One region of the Oceanobacillus sp. M65 genome, then DNA from elsewhere that is predicted to be linked to it. Evidence: a T-box and tRNA genes for the amino acid it is inferred to sense, from the RefSeq annotation. Region 1 holds a T-box; the other holds one or more tRNA genes.
The links. A T-box is a leader RNA that pairs with one kind of tRNA and senses whether it is charged. The one in region 1 lies ahead of tyrS (tyrosine--tRNA ligase), so its partner is inferred to be a tRNA-Tyr.
Positions count from the first base shown of each region.

Region 1 (11,949 bases):
GCCTCTGCAGATAATTGACCTGTTGCCTCTAATAGCTCCTTTGTAAGCAATACACGTTTTTGGTTAAACGGATGATCTTTATTAAAGTGATAGTTTAACGTATTTTCTGAGAAGACGAACGCTGCGGAACATTTCATCGTTTTGGCCCCGGAATATTATTTGGCCACATTAGATCATACCCCGCATCTCTTAAATCCTGAATAATAGGGAGAGGATTCATCGTCTGGATCCGGAAAACAAGTATTTTGTAGGCGGGATCATCTTTATACGGATACACTAATACAGAAACAATATTTACTTTCCTTTTACCAAATATAGATGTAATTTCAGGAAGGATTCCTGGCCTATGTGGCACTCTTACTTCAATATGAGAGGAAGGCACATTCGTACCGGTAAGCTGAATCAATGTCTGAAGCATATCCTTTTCTGTGACAATGCCAACAAGCCTGTTATCCTTTCTCACAACAGGGAGGCAAGCAAATTCTTCATCATAAAAGATTCGAGCTATTTCTTCTACAAAATCAAGCGGATGAACGGTAACGACGGGACTACTCATAATGGTGTGAAGCTCATTTTTTAATTCTTCTGCCACTGTGTTATTTTTAAATATAGACGGAGAAGCATCGCGGATATCCCTGTCAGAGATAATTCCTATTACATCTTTATTCTTCTCTACAATTGGGATATGTCGAATACGATTTAGTTGTAAGATGTGCAATGCTTTTTCAATCGTATCTGTTGGTGACAAAGTAATCACGTCTCGATTCATAATTTCTTCTACTAGCATTTAAAGCCCCTCCCTCATATTGCGGTATTGATATCGCTGTAAGAAGCGCAGCTTATCAAAAGTCGTGACGGAATCATCAGTGACTTCTTTGCCGATTCTAACCATTAAGCAATTTGCTGGGTGTGAAATGATTTCTGGATCATCGGTTGGAGCGGGGAGGAGGCCACCAGTAGCCATCATCTTTTCCATCACTTTCCGGTAGTCCCAAATGCTTAGTTTCGTTCCATCCAAATCCCAGTGCCAATAATACTCAGTCGAAATAATAATATAATTCTCCATATAGTCATCCATCATGGAGACTTGCAATAAACCTGAGGCTAATTTGGCTCCCCGATAGGAGGGAACTACTTCAATTGCGCCAAGTTCCATAAGTTCTTCCATCTTGAACTCGGACCAGCGTTCCAGCGGATCAGGGTGCAAATAAGTCACATAACCAATTATTGTATCTTCGGTTCGGGCAACTATAATTCTTCCTTCAGGGAAATCGGCTATACTGCGTAGTGCTTCAAATTGTTTTGGAGCGGGTCTGAATGCAGTCAGGTGTTCATGAAAATGGAAGTTTCCAAGTTCTTCACTGGACAGGGGACCTTCAATTGTTATACTGTCTCCATTATTACTTTCACGGCATAATGCATGATAAGTTTTTGTATGTTCCAACTTTTTCACCACCTAATCTGTAAAACTAATACGCTTACATTCATTATACTAGATTACCGAACATTTATCCCGCCTCAACTGGCAGTAAAACCCCCACTTCAAGAATTTGGGAAGCAATTAAGCTCTAAATGGGGGATCAACTGCCAGTAAAGGTCCGATTCGTTCAACTAACATTTAGTGGGGAAGGTAGGGAAACCCCACCAAATGAAGTTTCACTTTATTTAGTAATAAATGTGAAAAGGGTGAAACTTATCCTTTTTCAAAGTGTTAGGACGCTGGGAAAAAGATCTATGGATAATCCCTCTTGTGATCTTCATTCACAATTATGTGTATTTCTCTACATAAAAAAGTCGAGCGAACTCAAAACTCACCATAGAGTTTCAAAAGATCGCTCGACTTGTTCGTTTGGTAGGAAACTATAGCCCAAGATATCACGAATAAGACGCGTTATTGTTCGTCCTCGCTATCATCTTGGTTACTTTCCTCATCCTTGACTGCTTTCTTCATCTTGATTATTTTCTTCTTCTTCTTCTTGATCGTTATTGCTTTCTTCTTGTTGTTTATCTTCTTTTTCGTTTTCGTTATTTTCATCTGCTGTTTCTTTCTCATTATCGGTTTCCTTGTTTGAGTCAGGTGTTTCGGGCTCTGGCTCAGACGTATTACCAACCATTATTTCTTTTGAGGCAGAGGATTCTCTACCGAAATAGTCAACAGCTTTTACGTGATAGATAGCATTATTGTTTCCGATGGTATAACTTGTTTCGGTCGTACTTCCTACAAGGCTAAATTTACCACCAGCCTTCGTAGCGCGATATACTCTATATCCTACCACGTCATTGCTGCCCGATTTCTTCCAAGTTAATTTGCTTCCAGATTTGTTTAAAGATGTCGGAGCGGAAGGGTCTTTTCCATCATCCTCAATGGCATCTCCTACTTCTGCTCCAGCTCCAGGTACACCAATCCTTTGCCACTTTTCTGTTTCGGTTCTAGGATACAATTGTGTAAGGTCCGGTAGCTTATCATACCCGTTTCGTTTAAGAAACTCAGGGCTAAACATAAGACCATCTCCTGTTACAAACTCATCAGGAGTATTAGCACCTGCAACTACTGCCTTACCATTCACGATAACAGAGCTTCCGCTCACTAAGCTGTCATCAGTTTCAGTTGGTACATATTTCGCATTAAATAAATCTGATTTTACTAGACCAGCTTTCTCGCATAATTCAGAAGGAAGCATCCCTGAAATCGCACAATAGCTTCGTTGGACAATACCGTCCGGACGTTTGAACGTTTCACTTGGTGTCACTAGCTCTGGATTAATTGCGGCAGCACTATTGATCAGCTCAGCCCATAATTTAAGGTTACGGTGACTATAATTTGTGCTCGCATTATTAATAGGACGGTTGTCATCATATCCAATCCATGTCCCGAAGGTAACGTTTGGATTTGTTGCAACGAACCAGGCATCATGATAATTATTTGATGTACCGGTTTTACCTGCCCAGTCTACACTGCCATTTGATAGCTGCGGTCTCAGGTAACCAGCTGTTCCAGAACTAATAACATCTCGCATCATATCAATCGTTAAATACGTTGTTTGCGGACTGAAAACTTCTACTGGCTCTGCTTTATGTTCATAGACAACATCGCCGTCTTGATTTGTTATCTTTTCAATCATATACGCGTCAGCGAATTTCCCGTTATTACCAAAGGTAGTAAATGCATTAATATTTTCTTCGAGGGTTAGTTCTGCTACACCTATTGATAGGGAAGCAATACCATACAGATCTTCGCTTATTGAAGTAATACCCATTTTCTCAAGGTACTTTTCTGCAGGATTAATATTCATAATACGAGAATAAATATCAGCAGCAGGCACATTATACGAGTTCTGCAGAGCAGTACGAGCAGAGACGATTCCATGATAACCACCACCATAGTTTCCTGGTTTGCCAGATGGCCAGCCAGGAATTTGCTTTCTTACGTCAGCGACAGGGGTGCCTGGTTGAACTTTTCCTTCTTCCATGGCGGGGGCATAATCTAATAATGGTTTCATCGTACTACCATTTGAACGAACAACATTGTCGGAAATATAATTAATATTGTTATTTTCGTCATATCCTCGGCCACCGACAAAGCTAATGATTCTACCGGTACTGTTTTCAATGAGCATTCCACCAGTTTGGACTCTTTGCTCTACTTCTTCTGTTTCGCCAGTTTCACTATTGGTCTCTGTAACGGTCACAGTTGGACCATAGTTATCATAGTTTGTCGCAACTTCTTGAAAAGCTTCATATATGTCCTTATCAATGGTTGTATGGATATTGTAGCCGTTTTTCCGTAAGTCTCTTTCAGCCTTCACTTCATAGTCTTCCTTTAGAGCACTATCCTTCTCGAGATCCTCTTTCGAGTAACCATCTTTCTCGGCTAGTTGATACATAATAACTTCTGTGGCCTTTTTTTCTACTTCAAAAGTTAAGTACGGATATTTCTCCACAGGGGAAGGGGAAGCTTCTTTAAAATCAGCCACAATATCATAATTGATGCTTTCATCATATTCTGCTTGTGTTATGTAGCTGGATTCGAGCATCCGGTTAAGCACTGTTTTCATTCGGTTAATTCCCCGCTGTAAACCGTCCTCGTCTTTTAGATCTCCTCCGTTAAGAAAAGGGGTGTAAGCGGATGGACTTTGTGGGAGCCCCGCAAGGTATGCAGCTTGTGCAATATTGACGTCTTTTGCATCCACACCAAATATTCCTTGTGCCGCTGTTTGTACACCGGCAATGTTGTTTCCAGAAGCGTCTCTGCCATAAGGGACAATATTTAAATATGCTTCAAGAATTTCATCCTTTTCAAAGAAGCGTTCCAGTCGCAAAGCAAGTAATATTTCTTTTGCTTTTCTTTCAAACGACACTTCATTGGTTAGGATTTGGTTTTTAATCAATTGTTGTGTAAGGGTACTACCACCTGTTTTTACTTCGGAATTTGTTACTTCCTGTAAAACTGCGCGCAGAATAGCCTTTGGCACAACTCCATGATGTTCTTCAAAGTTCTCATCTTCTGTTGCAATTACTGCATCCAGTAAGACTGGTGAGATGTTTTCTAGGGTGACCTCTTCCCGGTGTAAGTCAGACTGGACGTCGCCAAAATATTTGTCATCAGCAAAGTACAGCTTAGACGTTTCCTCATAGTTGTAAATGTCCTGTTGCATCGTTTCATAGGAGAGAACTGGCTCATCTTTTACCAAAGAGGCAAAATATCCAGCCCCTACGCCACCAGCAAAAAACATGCCAATGAAGCCAATTATTAAGAAAAACAGTAATACATTCCATCCTATGTCATAGGAAATCCGAGAGGAACGTTGAACCTTTCCAGATTTCCAGATTGATTTTAGCTTTTCCATATATTGATGAAACCGTTGTTTCCAATTCATCGCAAAACCTCCTAAAATACCTTTCTTATTATAGCATAATAATAGAATGGGGAGGAAAGATTTTCGGTTCGGTAATTGCTTTTTTAAATCAAATATGGTATAGATAAATACTATAAGATAATTTGTGTTGAAGGAACGAAGTAGTCGAGTAAATCCCTATTCTAGAGAACCGGCGGGTGGTGAAAGCCGGGATATATTTACTGACGAATTACATTCCGGAGCAATTTCGATCGTTTTGAGCGTTCGGAACGGTGGCAACATCGTTAACAATCCGAAGTGGCAGATTTTTAATTTGCAACAAGGGTGGTACCGCGTGTTAAACTCGTCCCTTTTTATAGGGGAGGGGTTTTTTTATTTTCCGCGCTAGAAAGTAATGACAAGGAAGTTAAAATTTTGAAGTCCCAAGTATAAGAAAAACATGCACATTCGTTTTTAGGATGAGCGAAGGCGAGTTTTTCTAATCTAGATAAAAAAATGGAGTGTGAAGAGAATGGATATTTTACAGGACCTTGAAACAAGGGGACTAATACATCAGACAACGGATCGTGAGGCACTTGAAAAGCAATTGCAAGAAAAACAGGTAACATTGTACTGTGGGTTTGATCCGACAGCAGATAGTCTGCATATAGGACATTTGCTACCAATTACAATGCTAAAACGTTTCCAAAAAGCAGGACATCGCCCGATTGCCCTTGTTGGTGGGGGGACAGGAATGATTGGTGACCCAAGCGGAAGAACAAGTGAACGCTCTCTTAACGAGAGTGAGGTCGTTAAAGGGTATAGTGAAAAAATTAAGCAACAAATTGCCGGATTACTTGATTTCGATAAGGGCGAAAATCCAGTCGTCGCTAGAAACAACCATGACTGGCTTTCAAGCATGACAGTAATTGATTTTCTTCGTGATGCTGGGAAGCATTTTGGGATCAATTATATGCTCGCAAAGGAATCCGTTTCTGCACGTATCGAACAAGGCATCACATTTACAGAGTTTAGTTATATGATCTTGCAATCCCTTGACTTTCTAAAGCTTTACGAACAGGAAAATTGTACACTACAAATCGGTGGTAGTGATCAGTGGGGGAATATTACCGCTGGTATGGAGCTAATTCGTAGGTCAAGAGAAAACCAGGAAGAGGAAATAAAAGTATTCGGCTTAACTGTACCACTTATCACAAAAGCCGATGGTACCAAGTTCGGGAAAACTGCTGGTGGAGCAATTTGGCTAGATCCAGAGAAAACTTCTCCTTATGAGTTTTACCAGTTCTGGTTAAATACAGACGACAGGGATGTTATCAAATTCCTTCGTTACTTTACTTTCATTTCAGAACAAGAGATGGAGCAGTTGGAAAAAGAAGTTAGTGATCAACCGGAAAAAAGAGAAGCCCAGAAACGTTTAGCTGAAGAAATGACAGTTATCGTTCATAGTCAAGAAGCATTGGAACAGGCAAAGAAAATTTCTGCATCTTTATTCAGTGGTGATCTAAAAGACCTCTCTGGTGCTGAAATTAAGCAGGGATTCAAGGATGTTCCAACACATGAGCGTGCAAAAGAAGAAGTTGGGCTAATAGACTTATTGGTTGAAGCAAAAATCTCTTCTTCTAAAAGACAAGCGAGAGAAGATATCCAAAATGGTGCCATTTATGTGAATGGAGAAAGAGTGCAAGACTTGCAACATACTATTGGCCAAGATGATCGAATCGAAGATGAATTTACCATTATTCGAAGAGGGAAGAAGAAATACACGTTGATTCGTTATGCCTCTTAATGAGTAGAACTTAAAAGACGGGAGTTGCTGTTGGATGCAACTCCCGTCTTTTACTAAAGTTTAATAGAAATAAAAAAACCTGAAATACTTGTTAACAAGCATTTCAGGTTTTTCTTTAAGAAACGATTAACGAGAGTAGAATTCAACGATAAGTGCTTCGTTGATTTCAGCTGGAAGTTCAGAACGCTCAGGGTAGCGAGTGTACGTACCTTCCATTTTGTCAGTGTCAATTGTTACATATTCAGGTACGAAGTTGTTTACTTCCACAGCCTCTTTAACGATATCGAGGTTTTTGGATTTTTCACGTAAACCAACTACTTGACCTGGTTTTAGACGGTATGATGGAATATCAACGCGTCCGCCATCTACAGTAACGTGACCATGGTTTACAAGCTGACGAGCTTGTCTGCGAGTACGGGCAAGACCCATGCGATAAACGATGTTATCTAGACGAGAATCAAGAAGGATCATGAAGTTTTCACCATGAATACCTTTCATTTTCCCAGCTTTATCAAACAAGGTACGGAATTGACGTTCGTTCAATCCATACATGAAGCGAAGTTTTTGCTTCTCTTGTAATTGTAAGCCATATTCAGAGACTTTTCTGCGTTGGTTTGGTCCATGTTGACCAGGAGCGTAAGGACGTTTATCTAGTTCCTTACCAGTTCCAGTTAATGAAATGCCAAGACGACGTGATTTTTTCCATACTGATCCAGTAAAACGAGCCATAAGACATTTCCTCCTTTTTATTTTATTTGCATAAAATAAGCGAGCGTGTTCCTATACGTTGTCCATTATGTTTTCATGTACCATCGCTCCAGCAGCTAAGAGTTACGCGATACACCTCATTCAAGTGATGAGGAACAAAATGGTTTCAAGCGTCCGGTTCACATAGGCTACTTTATTATTTTACACAAGGAATAGTATATAATTTCTTAGCTTATAAGTCAACCTTTATTGAGAAAACGAATTTAACGGGTAATATAATAGGAAATTAGGACTAGTTCGTTTATAATGATAACTAGTCAATTAGAGCACAATTCGTTTCGACATTAAGATAATAGGTGATAACTATGAAAAACACAGAATTGCTTATGGATAAGCTACGGAGTTTATACTTTGAATTGGCATCAACCCCCCTTGAGCAAAGTGACGCGAATACGCTATGTCGTGTTGCTGAGTGTATATGTAAAGTTCTCCCTGTTTCCTATTCAGGATTTTATTTGTTTAATGAATGGCAGAGAGAATATGAACTTTGTATATCAGATAGTCTTATCAGGGAAGTTCCTTTAAAAGAACATAGATTGTCAGAGAATGTCATGATGGGGGAGGAAGTTAACCATCAAATAATTCTAGAAAAGCAGGTCACCTTACTACATATTTTACCGGAAGAAGGGCCCAAAGCCATATTATGTATTGAACAGGAATTCCCAACTCCAGTAGAAGAGTTGGCAATTTTGAAGACGGAAACGGAGAAGTTAATTTCCCTCTTACAATTAGATGGAAGAAGGATGAGAAGGAATCATGCGTATTTATTTGAATTGACTTCCCAGCTGCTGTCTCTCACCACTCAAAAAAAGATATTAAGTGAAATTGTTCAAGGCCTTCGTAAACTATACCCGGAACTAGCATATAATCTTTTGCTCTCACAGGATACCGAGTTAGAAGCAGAACTTCCTGTCAAAACGATAGAATATAGTGATGATGTGATAAAACGTGTAAGTACTTTGGCCTTTATTTCAGGGGAAATTCAAATAGAAGAGCAATTAGATAAAACAGGCTGTTTCTTATATGCACCATTGGTAGGGAAACAAGGTGTATACGGAGTTCTACAGGTGATTAGTGATAAAGGAATGTATATTCCCGAAAAGGAAATAAACTTTATATCCCAGATTGCTAGTACTGCCGGCAAGGCCATCGAAAACGTCACGCTTTATGAAAAATCAAATCACCTTGTCTCTGATTTAAAGTTAATTAATGAAGCTACACACAAGTTGAACTCGAATCTTGAAATGAAAGAGATCATCAATCTTGTCAGAGACCAAGTAATGGATGTTTGTCATGCCTCAGAGGTCGGTTTTATTTATTACAACGGGGATAATGAAGAAAGGTTCGATGTCCTAACTGGAAGTACAGCGTTTTTTAATACGAATCCTGGAAGAAGATTTGCTGAGTATTTGAAAGACCATACAGATTGTAAGGGGGAGCCATTGCTTAAAGGGGATTTTGATAGAATAGATCGATTTCCATACCGGTCTATTATTGCTATTCCGATGAGCCATTCTGACACAGTTCATGGTATTATTGGGATCTTGCACGAACAACCATATTTCTTTTCATTTAATACATTTAAATTAATACAGTCACTCATACAGCATTCAACCTTAGCGCTGACAAATACAGTACTTAAAGATAAGTTGAAAAAGGCTGTTAAAACAGATTTTTTAACAAAACTCTATTCACGAAACTATTTAGAAGAAGAGATAATCGCTCATATGGCGACAGGTGAAATGGGAACATTAATTCTATTCGATATTGATGACTTCAAATCAATTAATGACACGTATGGGCATCATATTGGCGATAAGGTGTTGATACAGGTAGCGGACCTTGTTAAGTCAATTGTAAACAATCGTGATCTTGCAGCTAGGTGGGGAGGAGAAGAACTCGCTGTCTATGCACCTACTATCACTATTAACGAAGGTGTGCAAATAGCTGGATTAATTCGAAGTCAAGTCGAAAAGCATACAAATCCGTCTGTAACCCTTTCTTGTGGTGTGTCCTCATGGGAACATACGGTTACAGATACAGTCAGTGAACTCTTTATCAGAGCAGACAAGGCTCTGTATGAAGCCAAAAACAATGGCAAAAATAGTGTTGTTAGATACGTGAAATAAGTCTTAGATTACTAAAAGCCCGACGGTTACTCGGAATTCTTCTCTAGAATACGAGTTTCATCGGGCTTTTTATATCTTAAAGAATATCTATTTAACTTTATACCGGAGCAACCGTCCGTAAGACTCCTACTTCAATACATGAGGTGAAACTGTAAGTTTTTAGTGGGAGTAAACGGACGTTAACATCCCGATTCGTTCAACTAACAATCAATGGGGGAAGAATGAAAACTCCCACTGATTGAAGTTTCACTTCATCCGGCTAAATGCTTTTCAAGTACATGGACAAACTGTTCTAAGTAAGTTTGATCCACTTCGTCAAAACGGTCTGAATTCGGGCTGTCTATATCAAGTACTCCATAAATTGTCTCGTTAAGGATAATCGGTACAACGATTTCCGAGTTTGTCGCCCCGTCGCAAGCAATGTGTCCAGGGAATGCATGAACATCCGCAATGCGTTGAGTTGCTTTTTCTTTAATAGCTGTGCCACATACTCCTTTGCCGTAGCCAATCCGGATACATGCTGGTAATCCTTGGAAGGGCCCTAATACAAGTTCATCTTCTTTCCAAACGTAAAACCCTACCCAATTTACGTCAGTGAGAAACTGATTTAATAAAGCAGACGCATTCGCAAGTAAGGCGGTATGATCATGCTCGCCTTCACTGAGTGCATCTACTTGCTTCACTAATAATTGATAGTCCTTTTCTTTTTGGCCTGAGTATGCTGTTGATTGAAACATATATGCACACTCCTTTCATTGTAATGTATGGTAAGTTTGCTAATTCGACATCGTTAATTTTTTTGTCGAGCAAAAAATGCAGGATTACCCGTCTCTTTGTCGTAAAAGACAAGTAAGGAGTTGAATAGGATGAAACCAAACACATCAAAACAAAAAGTGATTGACGCAGCCTCGTCCCTGTTCTTTCAAAAGGGTTTTCATGGTACCTCGGTACGTGATATTGCAGAGCGTGCTTCTGTTAACGTGTCGCTCATCAGCTATTATTTTAAAGGAAAGCAAGGTCTTTTAGAATACGCTGTTTCGTATTATTATGAAGCATACTTGAAAGCGATAGAAGAAACTTTGCTCGAAACAGAACAGCTTTCTGCACTTGATCAATTGAAAGAGTTAATTTCAACTATTATACATTATAAACAAATGCATCATCAATTCTCCTGTTTTATTCATCGAGAACTGTCGTTGGATTCCGTGTTTGTTAGGGAAATGGCGGTAACATACTTGGCTAAAGAAAACTTCTATGTAAGCAAGGCGTTTGAAGCGGTTATTCGCGTTAATAAAAAGACAGACCCTGAGGAACGCAGTTTTTTACTCATGCAGTTTAAAGGAATGCTGACAACACCATATATATTGCATAATGAATGGAAAAATCAGGTGGTTGGACAATACTCCCACAGGCAATTTGCTGAAAAATACGTGAAGAGTATCCATCACTGGATTGATTTCGCTGCAAAAGAGCCTGCTGATAAGACTGCATCCTCTTAAAACGCAACTTTTCATACAATATGTTCATGAAAAATAAAGCATTATATGTCGAAGCTGCAAATTATTTGTATTTTTTTAGCCAAAAACACTACGAACATGGTATTATAAGTACTATCATATTAAATAACGGTTTTTATGTTCTTCAAGAGGCTCTTCAACGTTTCATCCTCTTAAATAGGAATATAGTTAGGAGGCAATTTATGGCATACTTCATAGGAATTGTACTAGTTATCATTACATTAATTATTATCGGTCTTATTCTCAGAAAACGTGTATACGATGTCGTGGATCGTTACGAGGCTTGGAAAATGGACATTATGGGTCGGAACATTGCCTCACAGTTGGGAAGGATTAAGACATTAAATTTATCCGGAGAAACGCAGGATAAGTTTGAATCCTGGAAGGAACGCTGGGAGCATATCTTAACGAAAGAACTTCCTGATATTGAAGAGCATTTATTTGATGCAGAAGAGGCAGCGGACAAATACCGTTTTTCTAAAGCTAAAAAGACATTAAATAATGTAGAAGAGATTTTGCAAACAATCGAAGCTAACATAGAGAAGCTACTTGCAGAAGTAGACATGCTGTTAGAGTCGGAAGAGCAAAGCCGAAAAGAAATGGACACTTTAAATCCTAAAATAAAAGCAATGAAAAAAGCACTTTCCCAAAACCGCTATCAATATGGAAAAGCCGAGCGATATTTCGATAATCAACTAGATACACTACAGGAAAAGACTTTGGTGTATGAGCAATCGACAGAGGCCGGCGATTATATGGAGGCTAAACAGGTTGTCGATGAACTAACTATCGAAATTCATGAGCTTGAGGAGCAATTTGACGCATTTCCTTTCTATTATAAGAAATGCAAACATGAGCTGCCAGCACAGTTAGATCAATTATTTTCCGGTCTT
Region 1 covers NZ_JBQQCJ010000002.1:27,506-39,454, forward strand. Annotated here, with positions in the region: gene ACTWPF_RS07680 (acetoin utilization protein AcuC) at 1-137, opposite strand, end outside; gene ACTWPF_RS07685 (acetoin utilization AcuB family protein) at 134-787, opposite strand; gene ACTWPF_RS07690 (GNAT family N-acetyltransferase) at 788-1,444, opposite strand; gene ACTWPF_RS07695 (transglycosylase domain-containing protein) at 1,929-4,877, opposite strand; T-box leader at 4,996-5,210, shown strand; gene tyrS (tyrosine--tRNA ligase) at 5,368-6,642, shown strand; gene rpsD (30S ribosomal protein S4) at 6,769-7,371, opposite strand; gene ACTWPF_RS07710 (sensor domain-containing diguanylate cyclase) at 7,716-9,539, shown strand; gene ACTWPF_RS07715 (GAF domain-containing protein) at 9,791-10,276, opposite strand; gene refZ (forespore capture DNA-binding protein RefZ) at 10,406-11,038, shown strand; gene ezrA (septation ring formation regulator EzrA) at 11,239-11,949, shown strand, end outside.

Region 2 (11,949 bases), on a different contig from region 1:
CATATCGTTTCTCTCCTTTATTCCATATCTACAAAAAATGTGTAAACGTACGTTTTATTCCGTAATTTCAATAGTGGCTTGTTCAAATTCGGGTACTACTTCTACCCCTTCAGGTCCTTCAACCGAGATAGGGACTTCATGTTCTCCTGGCTCCAGGTCACTAAGATCGATGGAAAATCGGAAATCATCTGCAGTTATTCCATCTACGTCTTCCTGGCTACCACTGACTGTTACATTCATTTCTCCATTTTCAGGGTCAAGGAAGGCCGACTCAAGCTCGTCCCCTAATCCTTCAACCTCAATTGGAAGTGCCTCTATAGTTTTCGTTTGAGCTAGCTCCACAGCAACTTCAACAGTTTTATTATCCGATACATTTGCACCATCTGGTAACGAAATATTTGCTTCGATCGTGCCTGACTCAGTAATTTCGGATAAATCAATTTCCTCTGTATTAATTGTTTCAATGTTTTCTAGAACACTGCTTCTAGCAAACACTTCAACTTCTTCGACATTAGCAGAAATTGATGTAAGGGAATAGCCCTCAGGTAGTTCCCCATTTGTTTCAACACTTAGTGGAACAGTCTTACTTGGATTGTGAATGTCTGCTGAAACAACTACATTTTCCGGTTGTACGTTTACACTCAATGGATTACCTTGACTATCATATACGTTTACAGGTACTTCCCTTCTGTCTATCGAACGATCAAGCCCCGCTAAATCCACATAAACCTTCACAATCCCGATTCGGTCAATGACACTTTTAGCACTTGTGATGGTGACCGTACCTGGTTCTACTTCATAATCACCAAGCTCATAACCTTCAGCAAGTTTCCCTTCATTTAAGAAGTCTACCGCTACCTCAAATTCTTCTGTTGCTTTTTCTTCTATAACGACGTCAATTTGTTTCGGTTCAATATATGCATCTATATCAGGAGAAATCGTATGTTGAAGTTCTACTCTATGTTCTCCCGCTTCATACCCTTCCAAATCAACAAAAACCTTAAAATTACGATTGGTAAGAACTGGGGTTAAAATACCTGGTGACCCCTCCATGGTAACTTTCACACTTTCTGGTACACCGCTTACTACATATTTTTCTGAATCTATCTCTATTTCAACTGGTACATCACTTATTGTTTGAGCATCATCTGATTGACTCGGGAAAGTGGAATCTGATGCTGTAGGCCGATTTGTTTCAACATTAACAAAGATATAAAGCAAAACTGCTAATGCCAGAGCTATAACGCGAACAAACCATTTACTTCTGAACCAGTTATCCATTCTTTTTCCCCCTCCATTTCCAAGACTTCTTTTCAGAGGTTTTCAGATTTAAGGATAAATTATCTTTCAGCATAGTACGTAGCTCTTCTGCCTCAAGTTCCCTGTGAAGCTCGCCATTTTTCGTACACGATATATTTCCTGTCTCCTCAGACACAACAATGGTAAGCGCGTCGGTAACTTCACTAATTCCCATTGCCGCTCTATGCCTTGTCCCCAATTCCTTAGATATAAAAGGACTTTCGGATAATGGGAGATAACAGGCTGCTGCAACAATTTCTTCGGATTTAATAATGACCGCACCGTCATGTAATGGGGTATTTGGGGTGAAGATATTGGTTAACAGTTGATGTGTCAGCTTACCGCCAATTGGAATACCCGTTTCTGCATAATCACCAATCCCTGTCTCTCGTTCAATCGAGATAAGGGCACCAATACGGCGCTTTGCCATGTAAACACAGGAATGAATAATCGCATCTATATTCTGTTCAATAATCTCTTCTTCTGACCGGGATCCTCGCCCAAATATGTTTCCACGTCCTAATTGCTCCAACGCTCGGCGTAACTCAGGCTGGAACAGGATTATAATGACAATAAGCCCCCACCTGATCGCCTGGTTTGTTATCCATTGGATTGTCTGTAGTTCCAATACGATACTCAATAACCAGACAGCCAAAACTACAGCGATCCCTTTTAATAGCTGGATTGCCTTGGTGCCTCTGATTAACATGATCAGTTTGTATAATATATACCAGACAAGAGCAATGTCCACGCCAATTCTCAGGAGCTGTAAAAGATCGAATCCCCCATCAAGCATATGTATCCATCCTTTTGCACATCATTTTCGTTCCACCGTTCTATAGATAGTAACGTTACCTATTATAACATATTTTGCCTTCAGACATGTGTAGAAAGGTAAAACGATAATTAAGGAAAAATCTTGGCAATTCATTTTTTAGGAACGTATTTAAACAAATAAAAAAATCCCAAGTCCCTTTTCAAAAGACTTGAGATCGATATAATGATTTAAAACGCAAAGATACTTCTAAAAAAGTTTTTTAAATTATACCAAATCCATTCGAAGACCTGATCTACATGCTTTAATTCCCCATTTACATTCCCAACAGATGCCATTAACCCTTCACTTTCAATAGGGTTTTCAATAAGCTTGCCATTAATGAGGGTAACATTTCCGTCAATGGTTCCCTTAATCACAAGATTACCATTTTTCACTAAGAGGTCTCCCTCTACCGTTACATCTTCAGGCACAATCACCGTATCCCCTTTAATAACAAGGTTTTCCTGTTTGGAAACAACTAACTCACTATCCTGATTCCATGATGAAAATATACCGCTCATCATAAAAACTAGAAATATGGCAGCTGCAGTAATAATGGGATGCGCCTTGAACCAACGTCCGTATTTCAGACGCTTTTTCTCAGTTGGAAGTTTCTTCATTACATTAGCAGTAAAATTAGCAGGCGCTTCTATATTTTCCGTACTTTGAAGCAGTGTGATCGTCCGCTTCAACTCACGAAAATGCTTCTGACAGTCTTCACATTCTTCTAAGTGAAGACGCAGTTTCTTTTCTTCTTCGTTGGATAAATCGCCGTCCAAATACTGATGCATCAGTTTGGAGGCTTCATGATTACAATCCAAGTGAACCACACTCCTTTACACGTGACGAAGCCTTTTCCGTAAAGCTTCTCTCCCTCGATGGATCCGGGTCTTCACAGTTCCTAATGGAATATCCAGAATATCGCTAATTTCTTGTAGGGAGAATTCTTCCAAATAACGCAACATAATTATACTGCGATATTTCGGAGGAAGCTCTGAAATCTCTTGATGTATATAGCGCTGTAATTCCATACTCTCCACTTCTTCGCCAGGCAAACGGCCTTGATCAGCCATCTGTGAGTACATGTTTAATCCTTCCGTCCCTTTAATCTCCGCATCTAGATAATAATCCGGCTTCCGTTTACGAATGCGGTCAATCGTTAGATTTGTTGCAATTCGATAGAGCCAAGTGGAAAATTTCCGTTTTTCATCAAAAGAATGGATGTTAACATATGCCCGAATAAAAGCTTCCTGTGCTATATCCTCCGCCTCGTGTGCATTACCAAGCATTCGATAGCAATGCTGATAGATTTTGCTTTGAAAAAATGAGACGATATCCTCAAAGGCGGATTGGTCCCCTTTTTTCACTTTTTTTATTTTCTCTCTTATAAATTGTTCCATACAAGTACCTCCGCCAATCATGCGGTATTTATCATACGTTTACTATGTAGAAAAGGTTTCATAAAAAATAAAAAAACTTTTTAGGTTTATCGTTCTAAGAAGATGGGTAGTTTCTTACTATATATTATACTAAATAGGAGGAAAGTTTTGTGAGTAATTCAACACTTTTACAAAAAATTGAACAATGTCGCGAAGAAATGCTTACTTTAAGCAGATCTCACGCCTTAACTTCAGAAGCTGTTGTAACCTCCAGTGTAAAACTAGACCAACTAATTAACGAATATCAAAACAACAAATAATTGTAAGTATGGTCACTATATACATCAAGATGTTAATCATAAATTGAAAAAGACATTAACACCCCTAAGGGCATTAAATGTCTTTTTTGTTTTTATTTTAACTTTTCACCAAACAAGGAACCCATCAATGCGACAGCTGTAGTGGCAGTTTTATTTTTCTCATCTAAAATCGGATTAACCTCGACAAATTCCGCTGAAGTGATGCATTCCGCTTCTGCGAGCATTTCCATTGCCAAATGACTCTCCCGATAGGACAATCCACCAATCACAGGTGTTCCGACTCCGGGAGCCTCTGAAGGATCCAATCCATCCAAATCAAGGCTAAGATGCACTCCATCTGTCTTTTCCTTTAAGTATTGTATTGCCTTTTCCATAACAGCAGGCATCCCCATGCGATCGATCTCATGCATCGAAAACACCTTAATCCCTTTTTCTTTTATTAATGCCTTTTCACCAGGGTCCAGTGATCTTGCCCCAATGATGACAATGTTCTCTGGTTTTATCTTAGGTGTGTATGCAGCAATATTGGTTAACCTATCGTGGCCAATACCTAGGCTTATAGCAAGCGGCATGCCATGTATATTTCCTGATGGTGAGGTGTCCTCTGAATTTAAATCGCCGTGTGCGTCGTACCAAATGACTCCCAGGTTCTCATAATGCTTTGATATTCCAGCAAGACTGCCAATTGCAATACTATGGTCACCACCAAATACTAACGGAAAATTGCCAGTTTGGATTTCTTTATCAACCATCTCGGAAAGCTTTTCATTCGCTTCAATTACTTGATCGAGATTTTTTAAATTGTTCTCTGTATTTATTGCTTGCTCCATGGATGGCCTGTTTATTGGAATATCCCCTAAATCATGTACCTTTATATCCAGTTCCTCCAGCTTTTCAATTGCCCCAGCATAGCGCAGAGCACTCGGCCCCATATCAACCCCACGTCGACTTTGCCCAAGATCCATAGGAACCCCAATAATCGAAATATCTTTTTTCATGTAAGCGCCTCCTCTACCTCTATTGTAGCCAAAAACCAAGGGATGACTCAACTCCACATTTGCATGAATATATATACAGAAAATTTAGGTTAAAGTGATTCGGCTAGTGTAGAGTGGGTTGATTGCATGGGGCTTTTGGTCGATTGAGAGTGCAGAGTGGTTGATTGCGTTGCGCTTTTGGTCGATTGAGAGTGTGGAGTGATTGATTGGGTAGCTTTTTGGGTCGATTGGGAGTGCAGAATGGTTGATTGGATAGCATTATTGGTCGATTGAGAGTGCGATATGGTCGATTAAATGGCGCTTTTAGTCGATTGGGAGTACGACGTGATTGATCGCGTGGCGCTTATGGTCGATTGGGAAAGCGGCGTTGTTAATTGGAAGGCTATAACACATTTAAATGAACGACAAAAAAAGACAACTACATCAAATGTAGCTGTCTCAAGAATCGCTTATACTCGCGCCAACCGTGGAAGGCTTAATGGACAATGGCGTAATGCCTGCTTTTTCCCATGCCTTCATTAGTGCATCGGCTTTTTCCATTGATGGCATAAACGCAATTCCGCAATCGCCACCTCCAGCTCCTGACGATTTACCTGCGCCGCCATGAGCCTCCGCTAAATCACATAAGGTGCGAAGCAAGGGTGTTTCAATGGCTACGTTTGCCTGTCTTCCAACCTCGGATAGTGCTGTTCTGTTTTGTTTTACACCCGCCAACAATAAGTCAACATCTTCTTGTTGCATGCCTTTTAGAAACGTAGATACTGCTTTTTCACTAGCATCAAGAAAGTTTTGGTAAGCATTGGGGTTACTGTCTTTAAGCAACATCAACTCATCTACCAGTTTGGCAGTAGAAGCGGGTTTCCCCGTCCATCCCACACAGACGTATACTGTGTCGGGCATGTTTACTGGCTTTAGCGAAAGATACTTCCAATCCTGTTTTACCAATTCACTTAAATTGCTCGTTTGTTTATATGCATCTTTTAGCCAATCCGCCTGAAATGATACATATTGTAAAAAGCCCCCATATGCTGAGGCAGCAACATCCGCTCCAGAACCATTTCCTTGAACATTCACATGTGCCAGTGATGAAAGCTTAAACAATAGTTCTTGTTTATATGTAGGTAAATATTTTTTTAAAATAGCAGTAATAACAGAGGTTACGACCGCAGCGCTTGAACCCAAACCATATTTTATACCGGAGGCATCATCTAGCTCACTTTTAACCGAAATGGCAAAAGACCTTGGCTTAATATTCTGCTCATGAAGATAGGCCATTGCTATACGCATGGCCTCTTGTACAAATACTGTTTTTGGATTATCCGTGTGTATTATAAGGCTCCCTTTTTCGAAGTCCCACTTAAGGTCCTCCAATTGAAAGTCATGAAGTGACACACGATTCTGCTCGCTCTCTTCAATGGTGGTGTATACATAACGATTAACCGCCATTACCACTAATTGGTGATATGGTTCCAAAACGGCAAATTCGCCCGCTATCATTAACTTCCCAGGTACCTTTATTGTCATCGGTGTATGTGGCAATGGATTTCATCCCTTACAGATAGGTTACTCCCTGCCCAGGTCGGCTTAATCGAATATCGGCAACACCTGGAATGTTTCGGAGTGTCTTTTCAATTACTTCCTCGTTTTCCGGTAAGTATAAAACTTTCACGTTAGGTCCTGCATCAATTGTAAAATAGGCAGGTATCCCTTTTTCGCGCAAATCTCTCACCATTTGCATGACAGTCATTGTCGTATCATGCCAATATGTAAATGGCGGGTTAGCACCAAGTGTGGTCGCATGCATTTTCAGACAGTTTGCCTCCGCCACTTCTCCCACCTTTTGAAAGTCCCGTTCTTTAATTCCCTCTTTAATCTGGCTCATATCAGTAGGAATGCTATTAAGCCAGCCTTGATAAAATGGGGAAGTTTCTACAGTGCGTTTCATTCCAGCCCGGCTCGAAACTTTTTTCGCAGTGGATGACAAAACAACTGCTGCAACTCGCAGATCCCAGTGCTCTGCTGGGGCGATAGGAACCGCATACGAATCACTTCCATCTTCCTCTGCTCCCATTTCCCATTCGGCAAACCCTCCATAAATCGACCGGCAGGCTGAGCCTGAGCCTTGTCGAGTCAATGCAGAAAGTTCTCTATCTGACATGTCTAGCCCAATCGCTTTTGTACCAGCCGCTGCCAATGCAGCAAAACCAGAGGCAGATGAAGCAAATCCTGCAGCTGTCGGAACTTCATTTGTAGAATCGACCGTTGCATACAAAGACTTCCCTGCCTGTTGTCGAATAAGGTCAAGAAATCCAGATACACGTCTATGTTGTTCCCCTTCCACAACACGTTCATTTAAAATGAATTTGTCTTGAGTATACTCCTCCGAAAAATGTACGGATGTAGTGGTATAAAAGCCATCCAGCGTTAAAGAAAGTGAGCTGTTGGTTGGTAGTATTATGGATTCGTTTCGTTTTCCCCAATATTTAATCAAGGCAATATTTGTATGTGCCTTAGCTGTTGCCTTCATAATAGGTCCCCTTTTTCACTATTTCTTATGGTGCCTTTTGAGCACGAATGGCCATACAGCATGTGCACCAAATTTCCTTAATTTCTCAGCAAGCAATCTTGAATGTACTTCATTTTGAGCAAGGGCAATAATACAGCCGCCGTTGCCGCCGCCTGTCAACTTCGCTCCAAGAGCACCTTCTTCACGTGCAAATTCAATAAGCTTGTTTAAACCTGTAGTACTAACTCCTAAGGCTTCTAATTCTTTCTGTGCCTCGTTCAGCATTTGTCCAAGCAAATGCTTCCCTCTTTTCTCCAACGCATCCTTAGCCTGATGGGTTAACTCTCCGATGCGGTCAAGTTTCCGCTGGATTTTACGTGGAGCTACGCGAAGTAAATGTGCTACAGATTCTACTGCCATTCTTGTATCTCCAATGCTGCCTGAATCGGCAACAACGAAATGAAAATCATCATTTAACTCAATAAATTCCGTAGGGTTATCCTTTTCATACCATACAGGTAATTCAGAAGTTATCGTTAACGTATCAATGCCACTAGGCGCTCCGTGCGCAAACGTTTCTGCAATGTTTGCAAGCTTAAGAAGCTCCTCATCTGTGTGATCAATACTTGCATATGCAAATAATGATCGAATAACAGAGATCGCGACAGATGCACTAGAACCAAGCCCTTTTCCAGGAGGGACCGAGGATTTAATCCGAATTAACAGATCTGCTTCCGGCATTTCAAGGTATTCAAGGGTTCCACTAATACAACTGGCAATTCCTTGCAAGGATTCAGGAGCTAAATCCAGGGGTCCATGATAAAACGTGCTATCAATCACGACCGGCCCTGGCTCGTGTTCTACTATAGATTCTACACCTACCAGAGGAAACGGGATAGCGATAGCGGGTTGTCCGTGTACAACTGCATGCTCCCCAATTAGAATCAGTTTACTATGAGCTATTCCTATAGCTGTTTGTTCTGTAGTTGTAGCTTTTTCTGCACTCATTTTTTAATTTGTTCCACCAATTCTTTAGCTTTTCCGACACGGATTTCGTTTAGTTCCACTAACTTTCCTGCAACGATATCAATCATCTCCCCAGAAGCCCCTGCCGCTATTGCAACAGAGCGAGAATGTAATGCCATATGTCCTTTTTGAATACCATCTGTTACTAACGCTTTAAGCGCTCCAAGGTTTTGCGCTAATCCAACAGCAACAATGACCTGAGCCAATTCTTGCGCGGATTCAACGTTCAATATATCTTGCGCTACCTTAGCAATAGGATGCACACGTATAGCGCCACCTACAGTGCCGACTGACATAGGCAATTCTAGTTCACCAACTAGGTTTCCCTCACTGTCGGTAGACCATGTAGTCATGGAGCTATATTGTCCTGTTCTTGCTGCATAGGCATGTGCCCCAGCCTCAACTGCACGCCAATCATTACCAGTAGCAATTACGATAGGGTCAATTCCATTCATAATTCCTTTATTATGCGTAACCGCACGATAAGGGTCTGAAGCTGCAAACTCGTACGCATGCACAACACCATCTCGTACTTCTTCACCGGAAAAGTCACCTGATTGAAGTAAGTTGGCAGGAATGACACAGCGCGCCCGCGCAAGACATCTATCTGCATAATTAGAAAGAATTCTCAAGTAAACCTTCCCATTTGTTAACGACTCGACAGTAGGTGCTAATGACTCCACCATAGTATTAATTATATTCGCACCCATCGCGTCACATGTATTTACATACAAATGCACGACGAGCATTTTACCATAAGCCGAATCAGACGCCTCGTTTAAGATCCTTACTTCCAGATCCTCAGCTCCCCCGCCTCTAGCAACCAGGCTTGGATAAGCAGCGTTAGCATCCTCAATAAGTGAGTCCTTTTCAGCTAGTATGGATGCCTTAGCAGCATTCAAATCAGGAGCACCCACTACTTGAATTTGCCCGATCATTACTCTTTCCGTGGCTTCCGTAGTGAATCCCCCGGCTTCTCGAACGATCTTAGCAATATAACTGGCTGACGCAACCACAGATGGTTCTTCAATAGCCATTGGTACTACATATTCTTTCCCATTTATTAAGAAGTTCAATCCTACTCCTAAAGGAAGAGGGTATGTTCCAATCACATTTTCAATCATTTTATCTGCGGTTTCAGTAGAGAGCGGTTCATTGAAAGTTGCTGTGTCATTCGCAGAAAGGTGTTGGGCATCTTGCAATAACTCTCTGCGTTCTGCAACCGTCTTATTGTAGAAGCCTGGGATCCGGGAAGTTTTCATACGTCTTCATCCTTTTGTATACAATAATTATATATATATAAACTTCGTATCAATCTTGTTAATAAAGTCTTAAATCTAATTTATTATAACACGTTTGGCATCTATATTTCCTTAAATAAAATCACTGTAACTATTATGTAAAAAAACGTGGTAAAATGCAAATAAACAAGGTTGTTTATCAATAAAAACGACCCTGTTTATCTACAATTACCATATTCATGTTGTACACTATCGTTAATTAAAATGATGAGCCATGAAGGATTCGAACCTTCGACCCTCTGATTAAAAGTCAGATGCTCTACCAACTGAGCTAATGGCTCGTAATGATTAAAATGCTTCCTTAATAGAAAGTTGTGTTGTCATTTGTGTGCTCGTCGTGTTGCAAGAAAAACGATGAAGTCGCACTCCTCGCAAGCCTGCACATGGTAGCATACTCGGTGATGCTAGCGGCTTGCTCTACCAACTGAGCTAATGGCTCGTGTGAAAAGTTCATTTTGTTTCAAAAAAAAAGGCCTTAAAATAAAAAAATGGCTGGGCTACCAGGATTCGAACCTGGGATACACGGGATCAAAACCCGATGCCTTACCGCTTGGCTATAGCCCAACAATATAAAAATGGTGGAGGGGGGCAGATTCGAACTGCCGAACCCTGAGGGAGCGGATTTACAGTCCGCCGCGTTTAGCCACTTCGCTACCCCTCCGTATTGTTAACTATAAACTAATTATTATACATAAAAAGAAAAAATGGTGCCGGCCAGAGGACTTGAACCCCCAACCTACTGATTACAAGTCAGTTGCTCTACCAGTTGAGCTAGGCCGGCATAGAAATTTAAGTTGGTTTATCTCACTATATATGCCAAGACATAATAATGGTGGAGGATGCAGGGCTCGAACCTGCGACCCCCTGCTTGTAAGGCAGGTGCTCTCCCAGCTGAGCTAATCCTCCATCAAGGCATGGTTTAATAAAATTTGGTGACCCGTACGGGATTCGAACCCGTGTTACCGCCGTGAAAGGGCGGTGTCTTAACCGCTTGACCAACGGGCCTAGGAATTAATGAGATCGTGATTTGAAAGTAATTCGACAATTTGTTACATATCTCTCAAACCAACGAATTTTATTATAGCTTTTTCTTTTCACTTTGTAAAGAGGAAAATATAATTTTTTTATCTTTTTTTCATTTGCTTCAAAATATGTTGAAACAACAACGTTCCACCCGACATATTTAGCAGAATGCTAGTGGTCTTTAGTCCATTTCCAACAAAACGTTCTAAAGAACTATCTTGTTTTTAACCGCTAGAGTTACTCAACATACTTTCTAATTGTAATTCAATTAGGTTATAATATAGAAGATCATTATAATGGAGGTATTTTTCATGTCTAATTTAATGCAAGGCAAGAATGTAGTCGTCATGGGTGTTGCAAGCGAACGAAGTATTGCCTGGGGAATAACAAAGTCATTACATAACGCAGGAGCAAACCTGATTTTCACTAACAGACAGGAACGTTCTTATCAAAAACTAACAAAGTTATTAGAGAAAAATGATATAGAGCCAAAATTAATTGTATCATGCGATGTTGCAAGTGATGAAAGTATTACAGGTGCATTTGATGAGATAAAGGAGAAAGTTGGCGTCATTCACGGCGTGGTTCATTCCGTAGCGTTCGCCAAGCGTGAGGAACTAAAAGGAGAGTATGCTGATACATCACGTGAGGGTTTCTTACTAGCACAGGAAATTAGTGCATTTTCTCTAGCCGCTGTGACAAAAGCTGCTAAACCGCTTATGACTGAAGGTGGTAGTATTGTTACACAGACCTATCTTGGAGCAGAAAGAGTAATTCAAAACTACAACGTGATGGGCGTTGCCAAAGCTTCCTTAGAAGCAAGCATGCGTTACTTAGCAGAAGATGTTGGAAAGTATGGAATCCGTGTAAATGCCATTTCAGCTGGTCCAATTAGGACTTTATCTGCAAAAGGTGTCGGCGGCTTTAACGAAAAACTTGGTATTATCGAAGAAAAAGCTCCACTACGCAGAAATGTGGATCAGGATCAGGTTGGAGACGCTACTTTATTCTTCCTAAGTGACCTGGCTAGAGGGGTTACTGGAGAAGTCATGCACGTAGATTCCGGATACCATATTATCGGAGGATAATAAGATAGAACAGAAGACGCTTGTTTGCATATCATCTTGCAAAAAAGCGTCTTTTATTTTAGGGGGGATGTTATATGTATGATGCTTTCTTTTCTGTTGAAGGAAACACATTTATTTCATTTCATACATCTCATCTTATTATGTTATTTATTTATCTAATAGGCTTTATACTACTTATTCTTTTTAGCACAT
Region 2 covers NZ_JBQQCJ010000005.1:5,865-17,813, reverse strand. Annotated here, with positions in the region: gene glmM (phosphoglucosamine mutase) at 1-3, opposite strand, end outside; gene ACTWPF_RS16910 (CdaR family protein) at 55-1,281, opposite strand; gene cdaA (diadenylate cyclase CdaA) at 1,274-2,095, opposite strand; gene rsiW (anti-sigma-W factor RsiW) at 2,305-2,937, opposite strand; gene sigW (RNA polymerase sigma factor SigW) at 2,953-3,516, opposite strand; gene ACTWPF_RS16890 (aspartyl-phosphate phosphatase Spo0E family protein) at 3,666-3,815, shown strand; gene rocF (arginase) at 3,908-4,813, opposite strand; gene ACTWPF_RS16880 (phosphomevalonate kinase) at 5,252-6,352, opposite strand; gene mvaD (diphosphomevalonate decarboxylase) at 6,366-7,340, opposite strand; gene mvk (mevalonate kinase) at 7,359-8,327, opposite strand; gene ACTWPF_RS16865 (hydroxymethylglutaryl-CoA reductase, degradative) at 8,324-9,607, opposite strand; tRNA gene ACTWPF_RS16860 (tRNA-Lys) at 9,855-9,927, opposite strand; tRNA gene ACTWPF_RS16855 (tRNA-Gln) at 10,136-10,210, opposite strand; tRNA gene ACTWPF_RS16850 (tRNA-Tyr) at 10,223-10,307, opposite strand; tRNA gene ACTWPF_RS16845 (tRNA-Thr) at 10,352-10,427, opposite strand; tRNA gene ACTWPF_RS16840 (tRNA-Val) at 10,477-10,552, opposite strand; tRNA gene ACTWPF_RS16835 (tRNA-Glu) at 10,577-10,651, opposite strand; gene fabI (enoyl-ACP reductase FabI) at 10,981-11,757, shown strand; gene ACTWPF_RS16825 (YwaF family protein) at 11,832-11,949, shown strand, end outside.
Region 2: it has a tRNA-Tyr gene. The T-box ahead of tyrS (tyrosine--tRNA ligase) is inferred to sense a tRNA for this amino acid. The anticodon was not compared.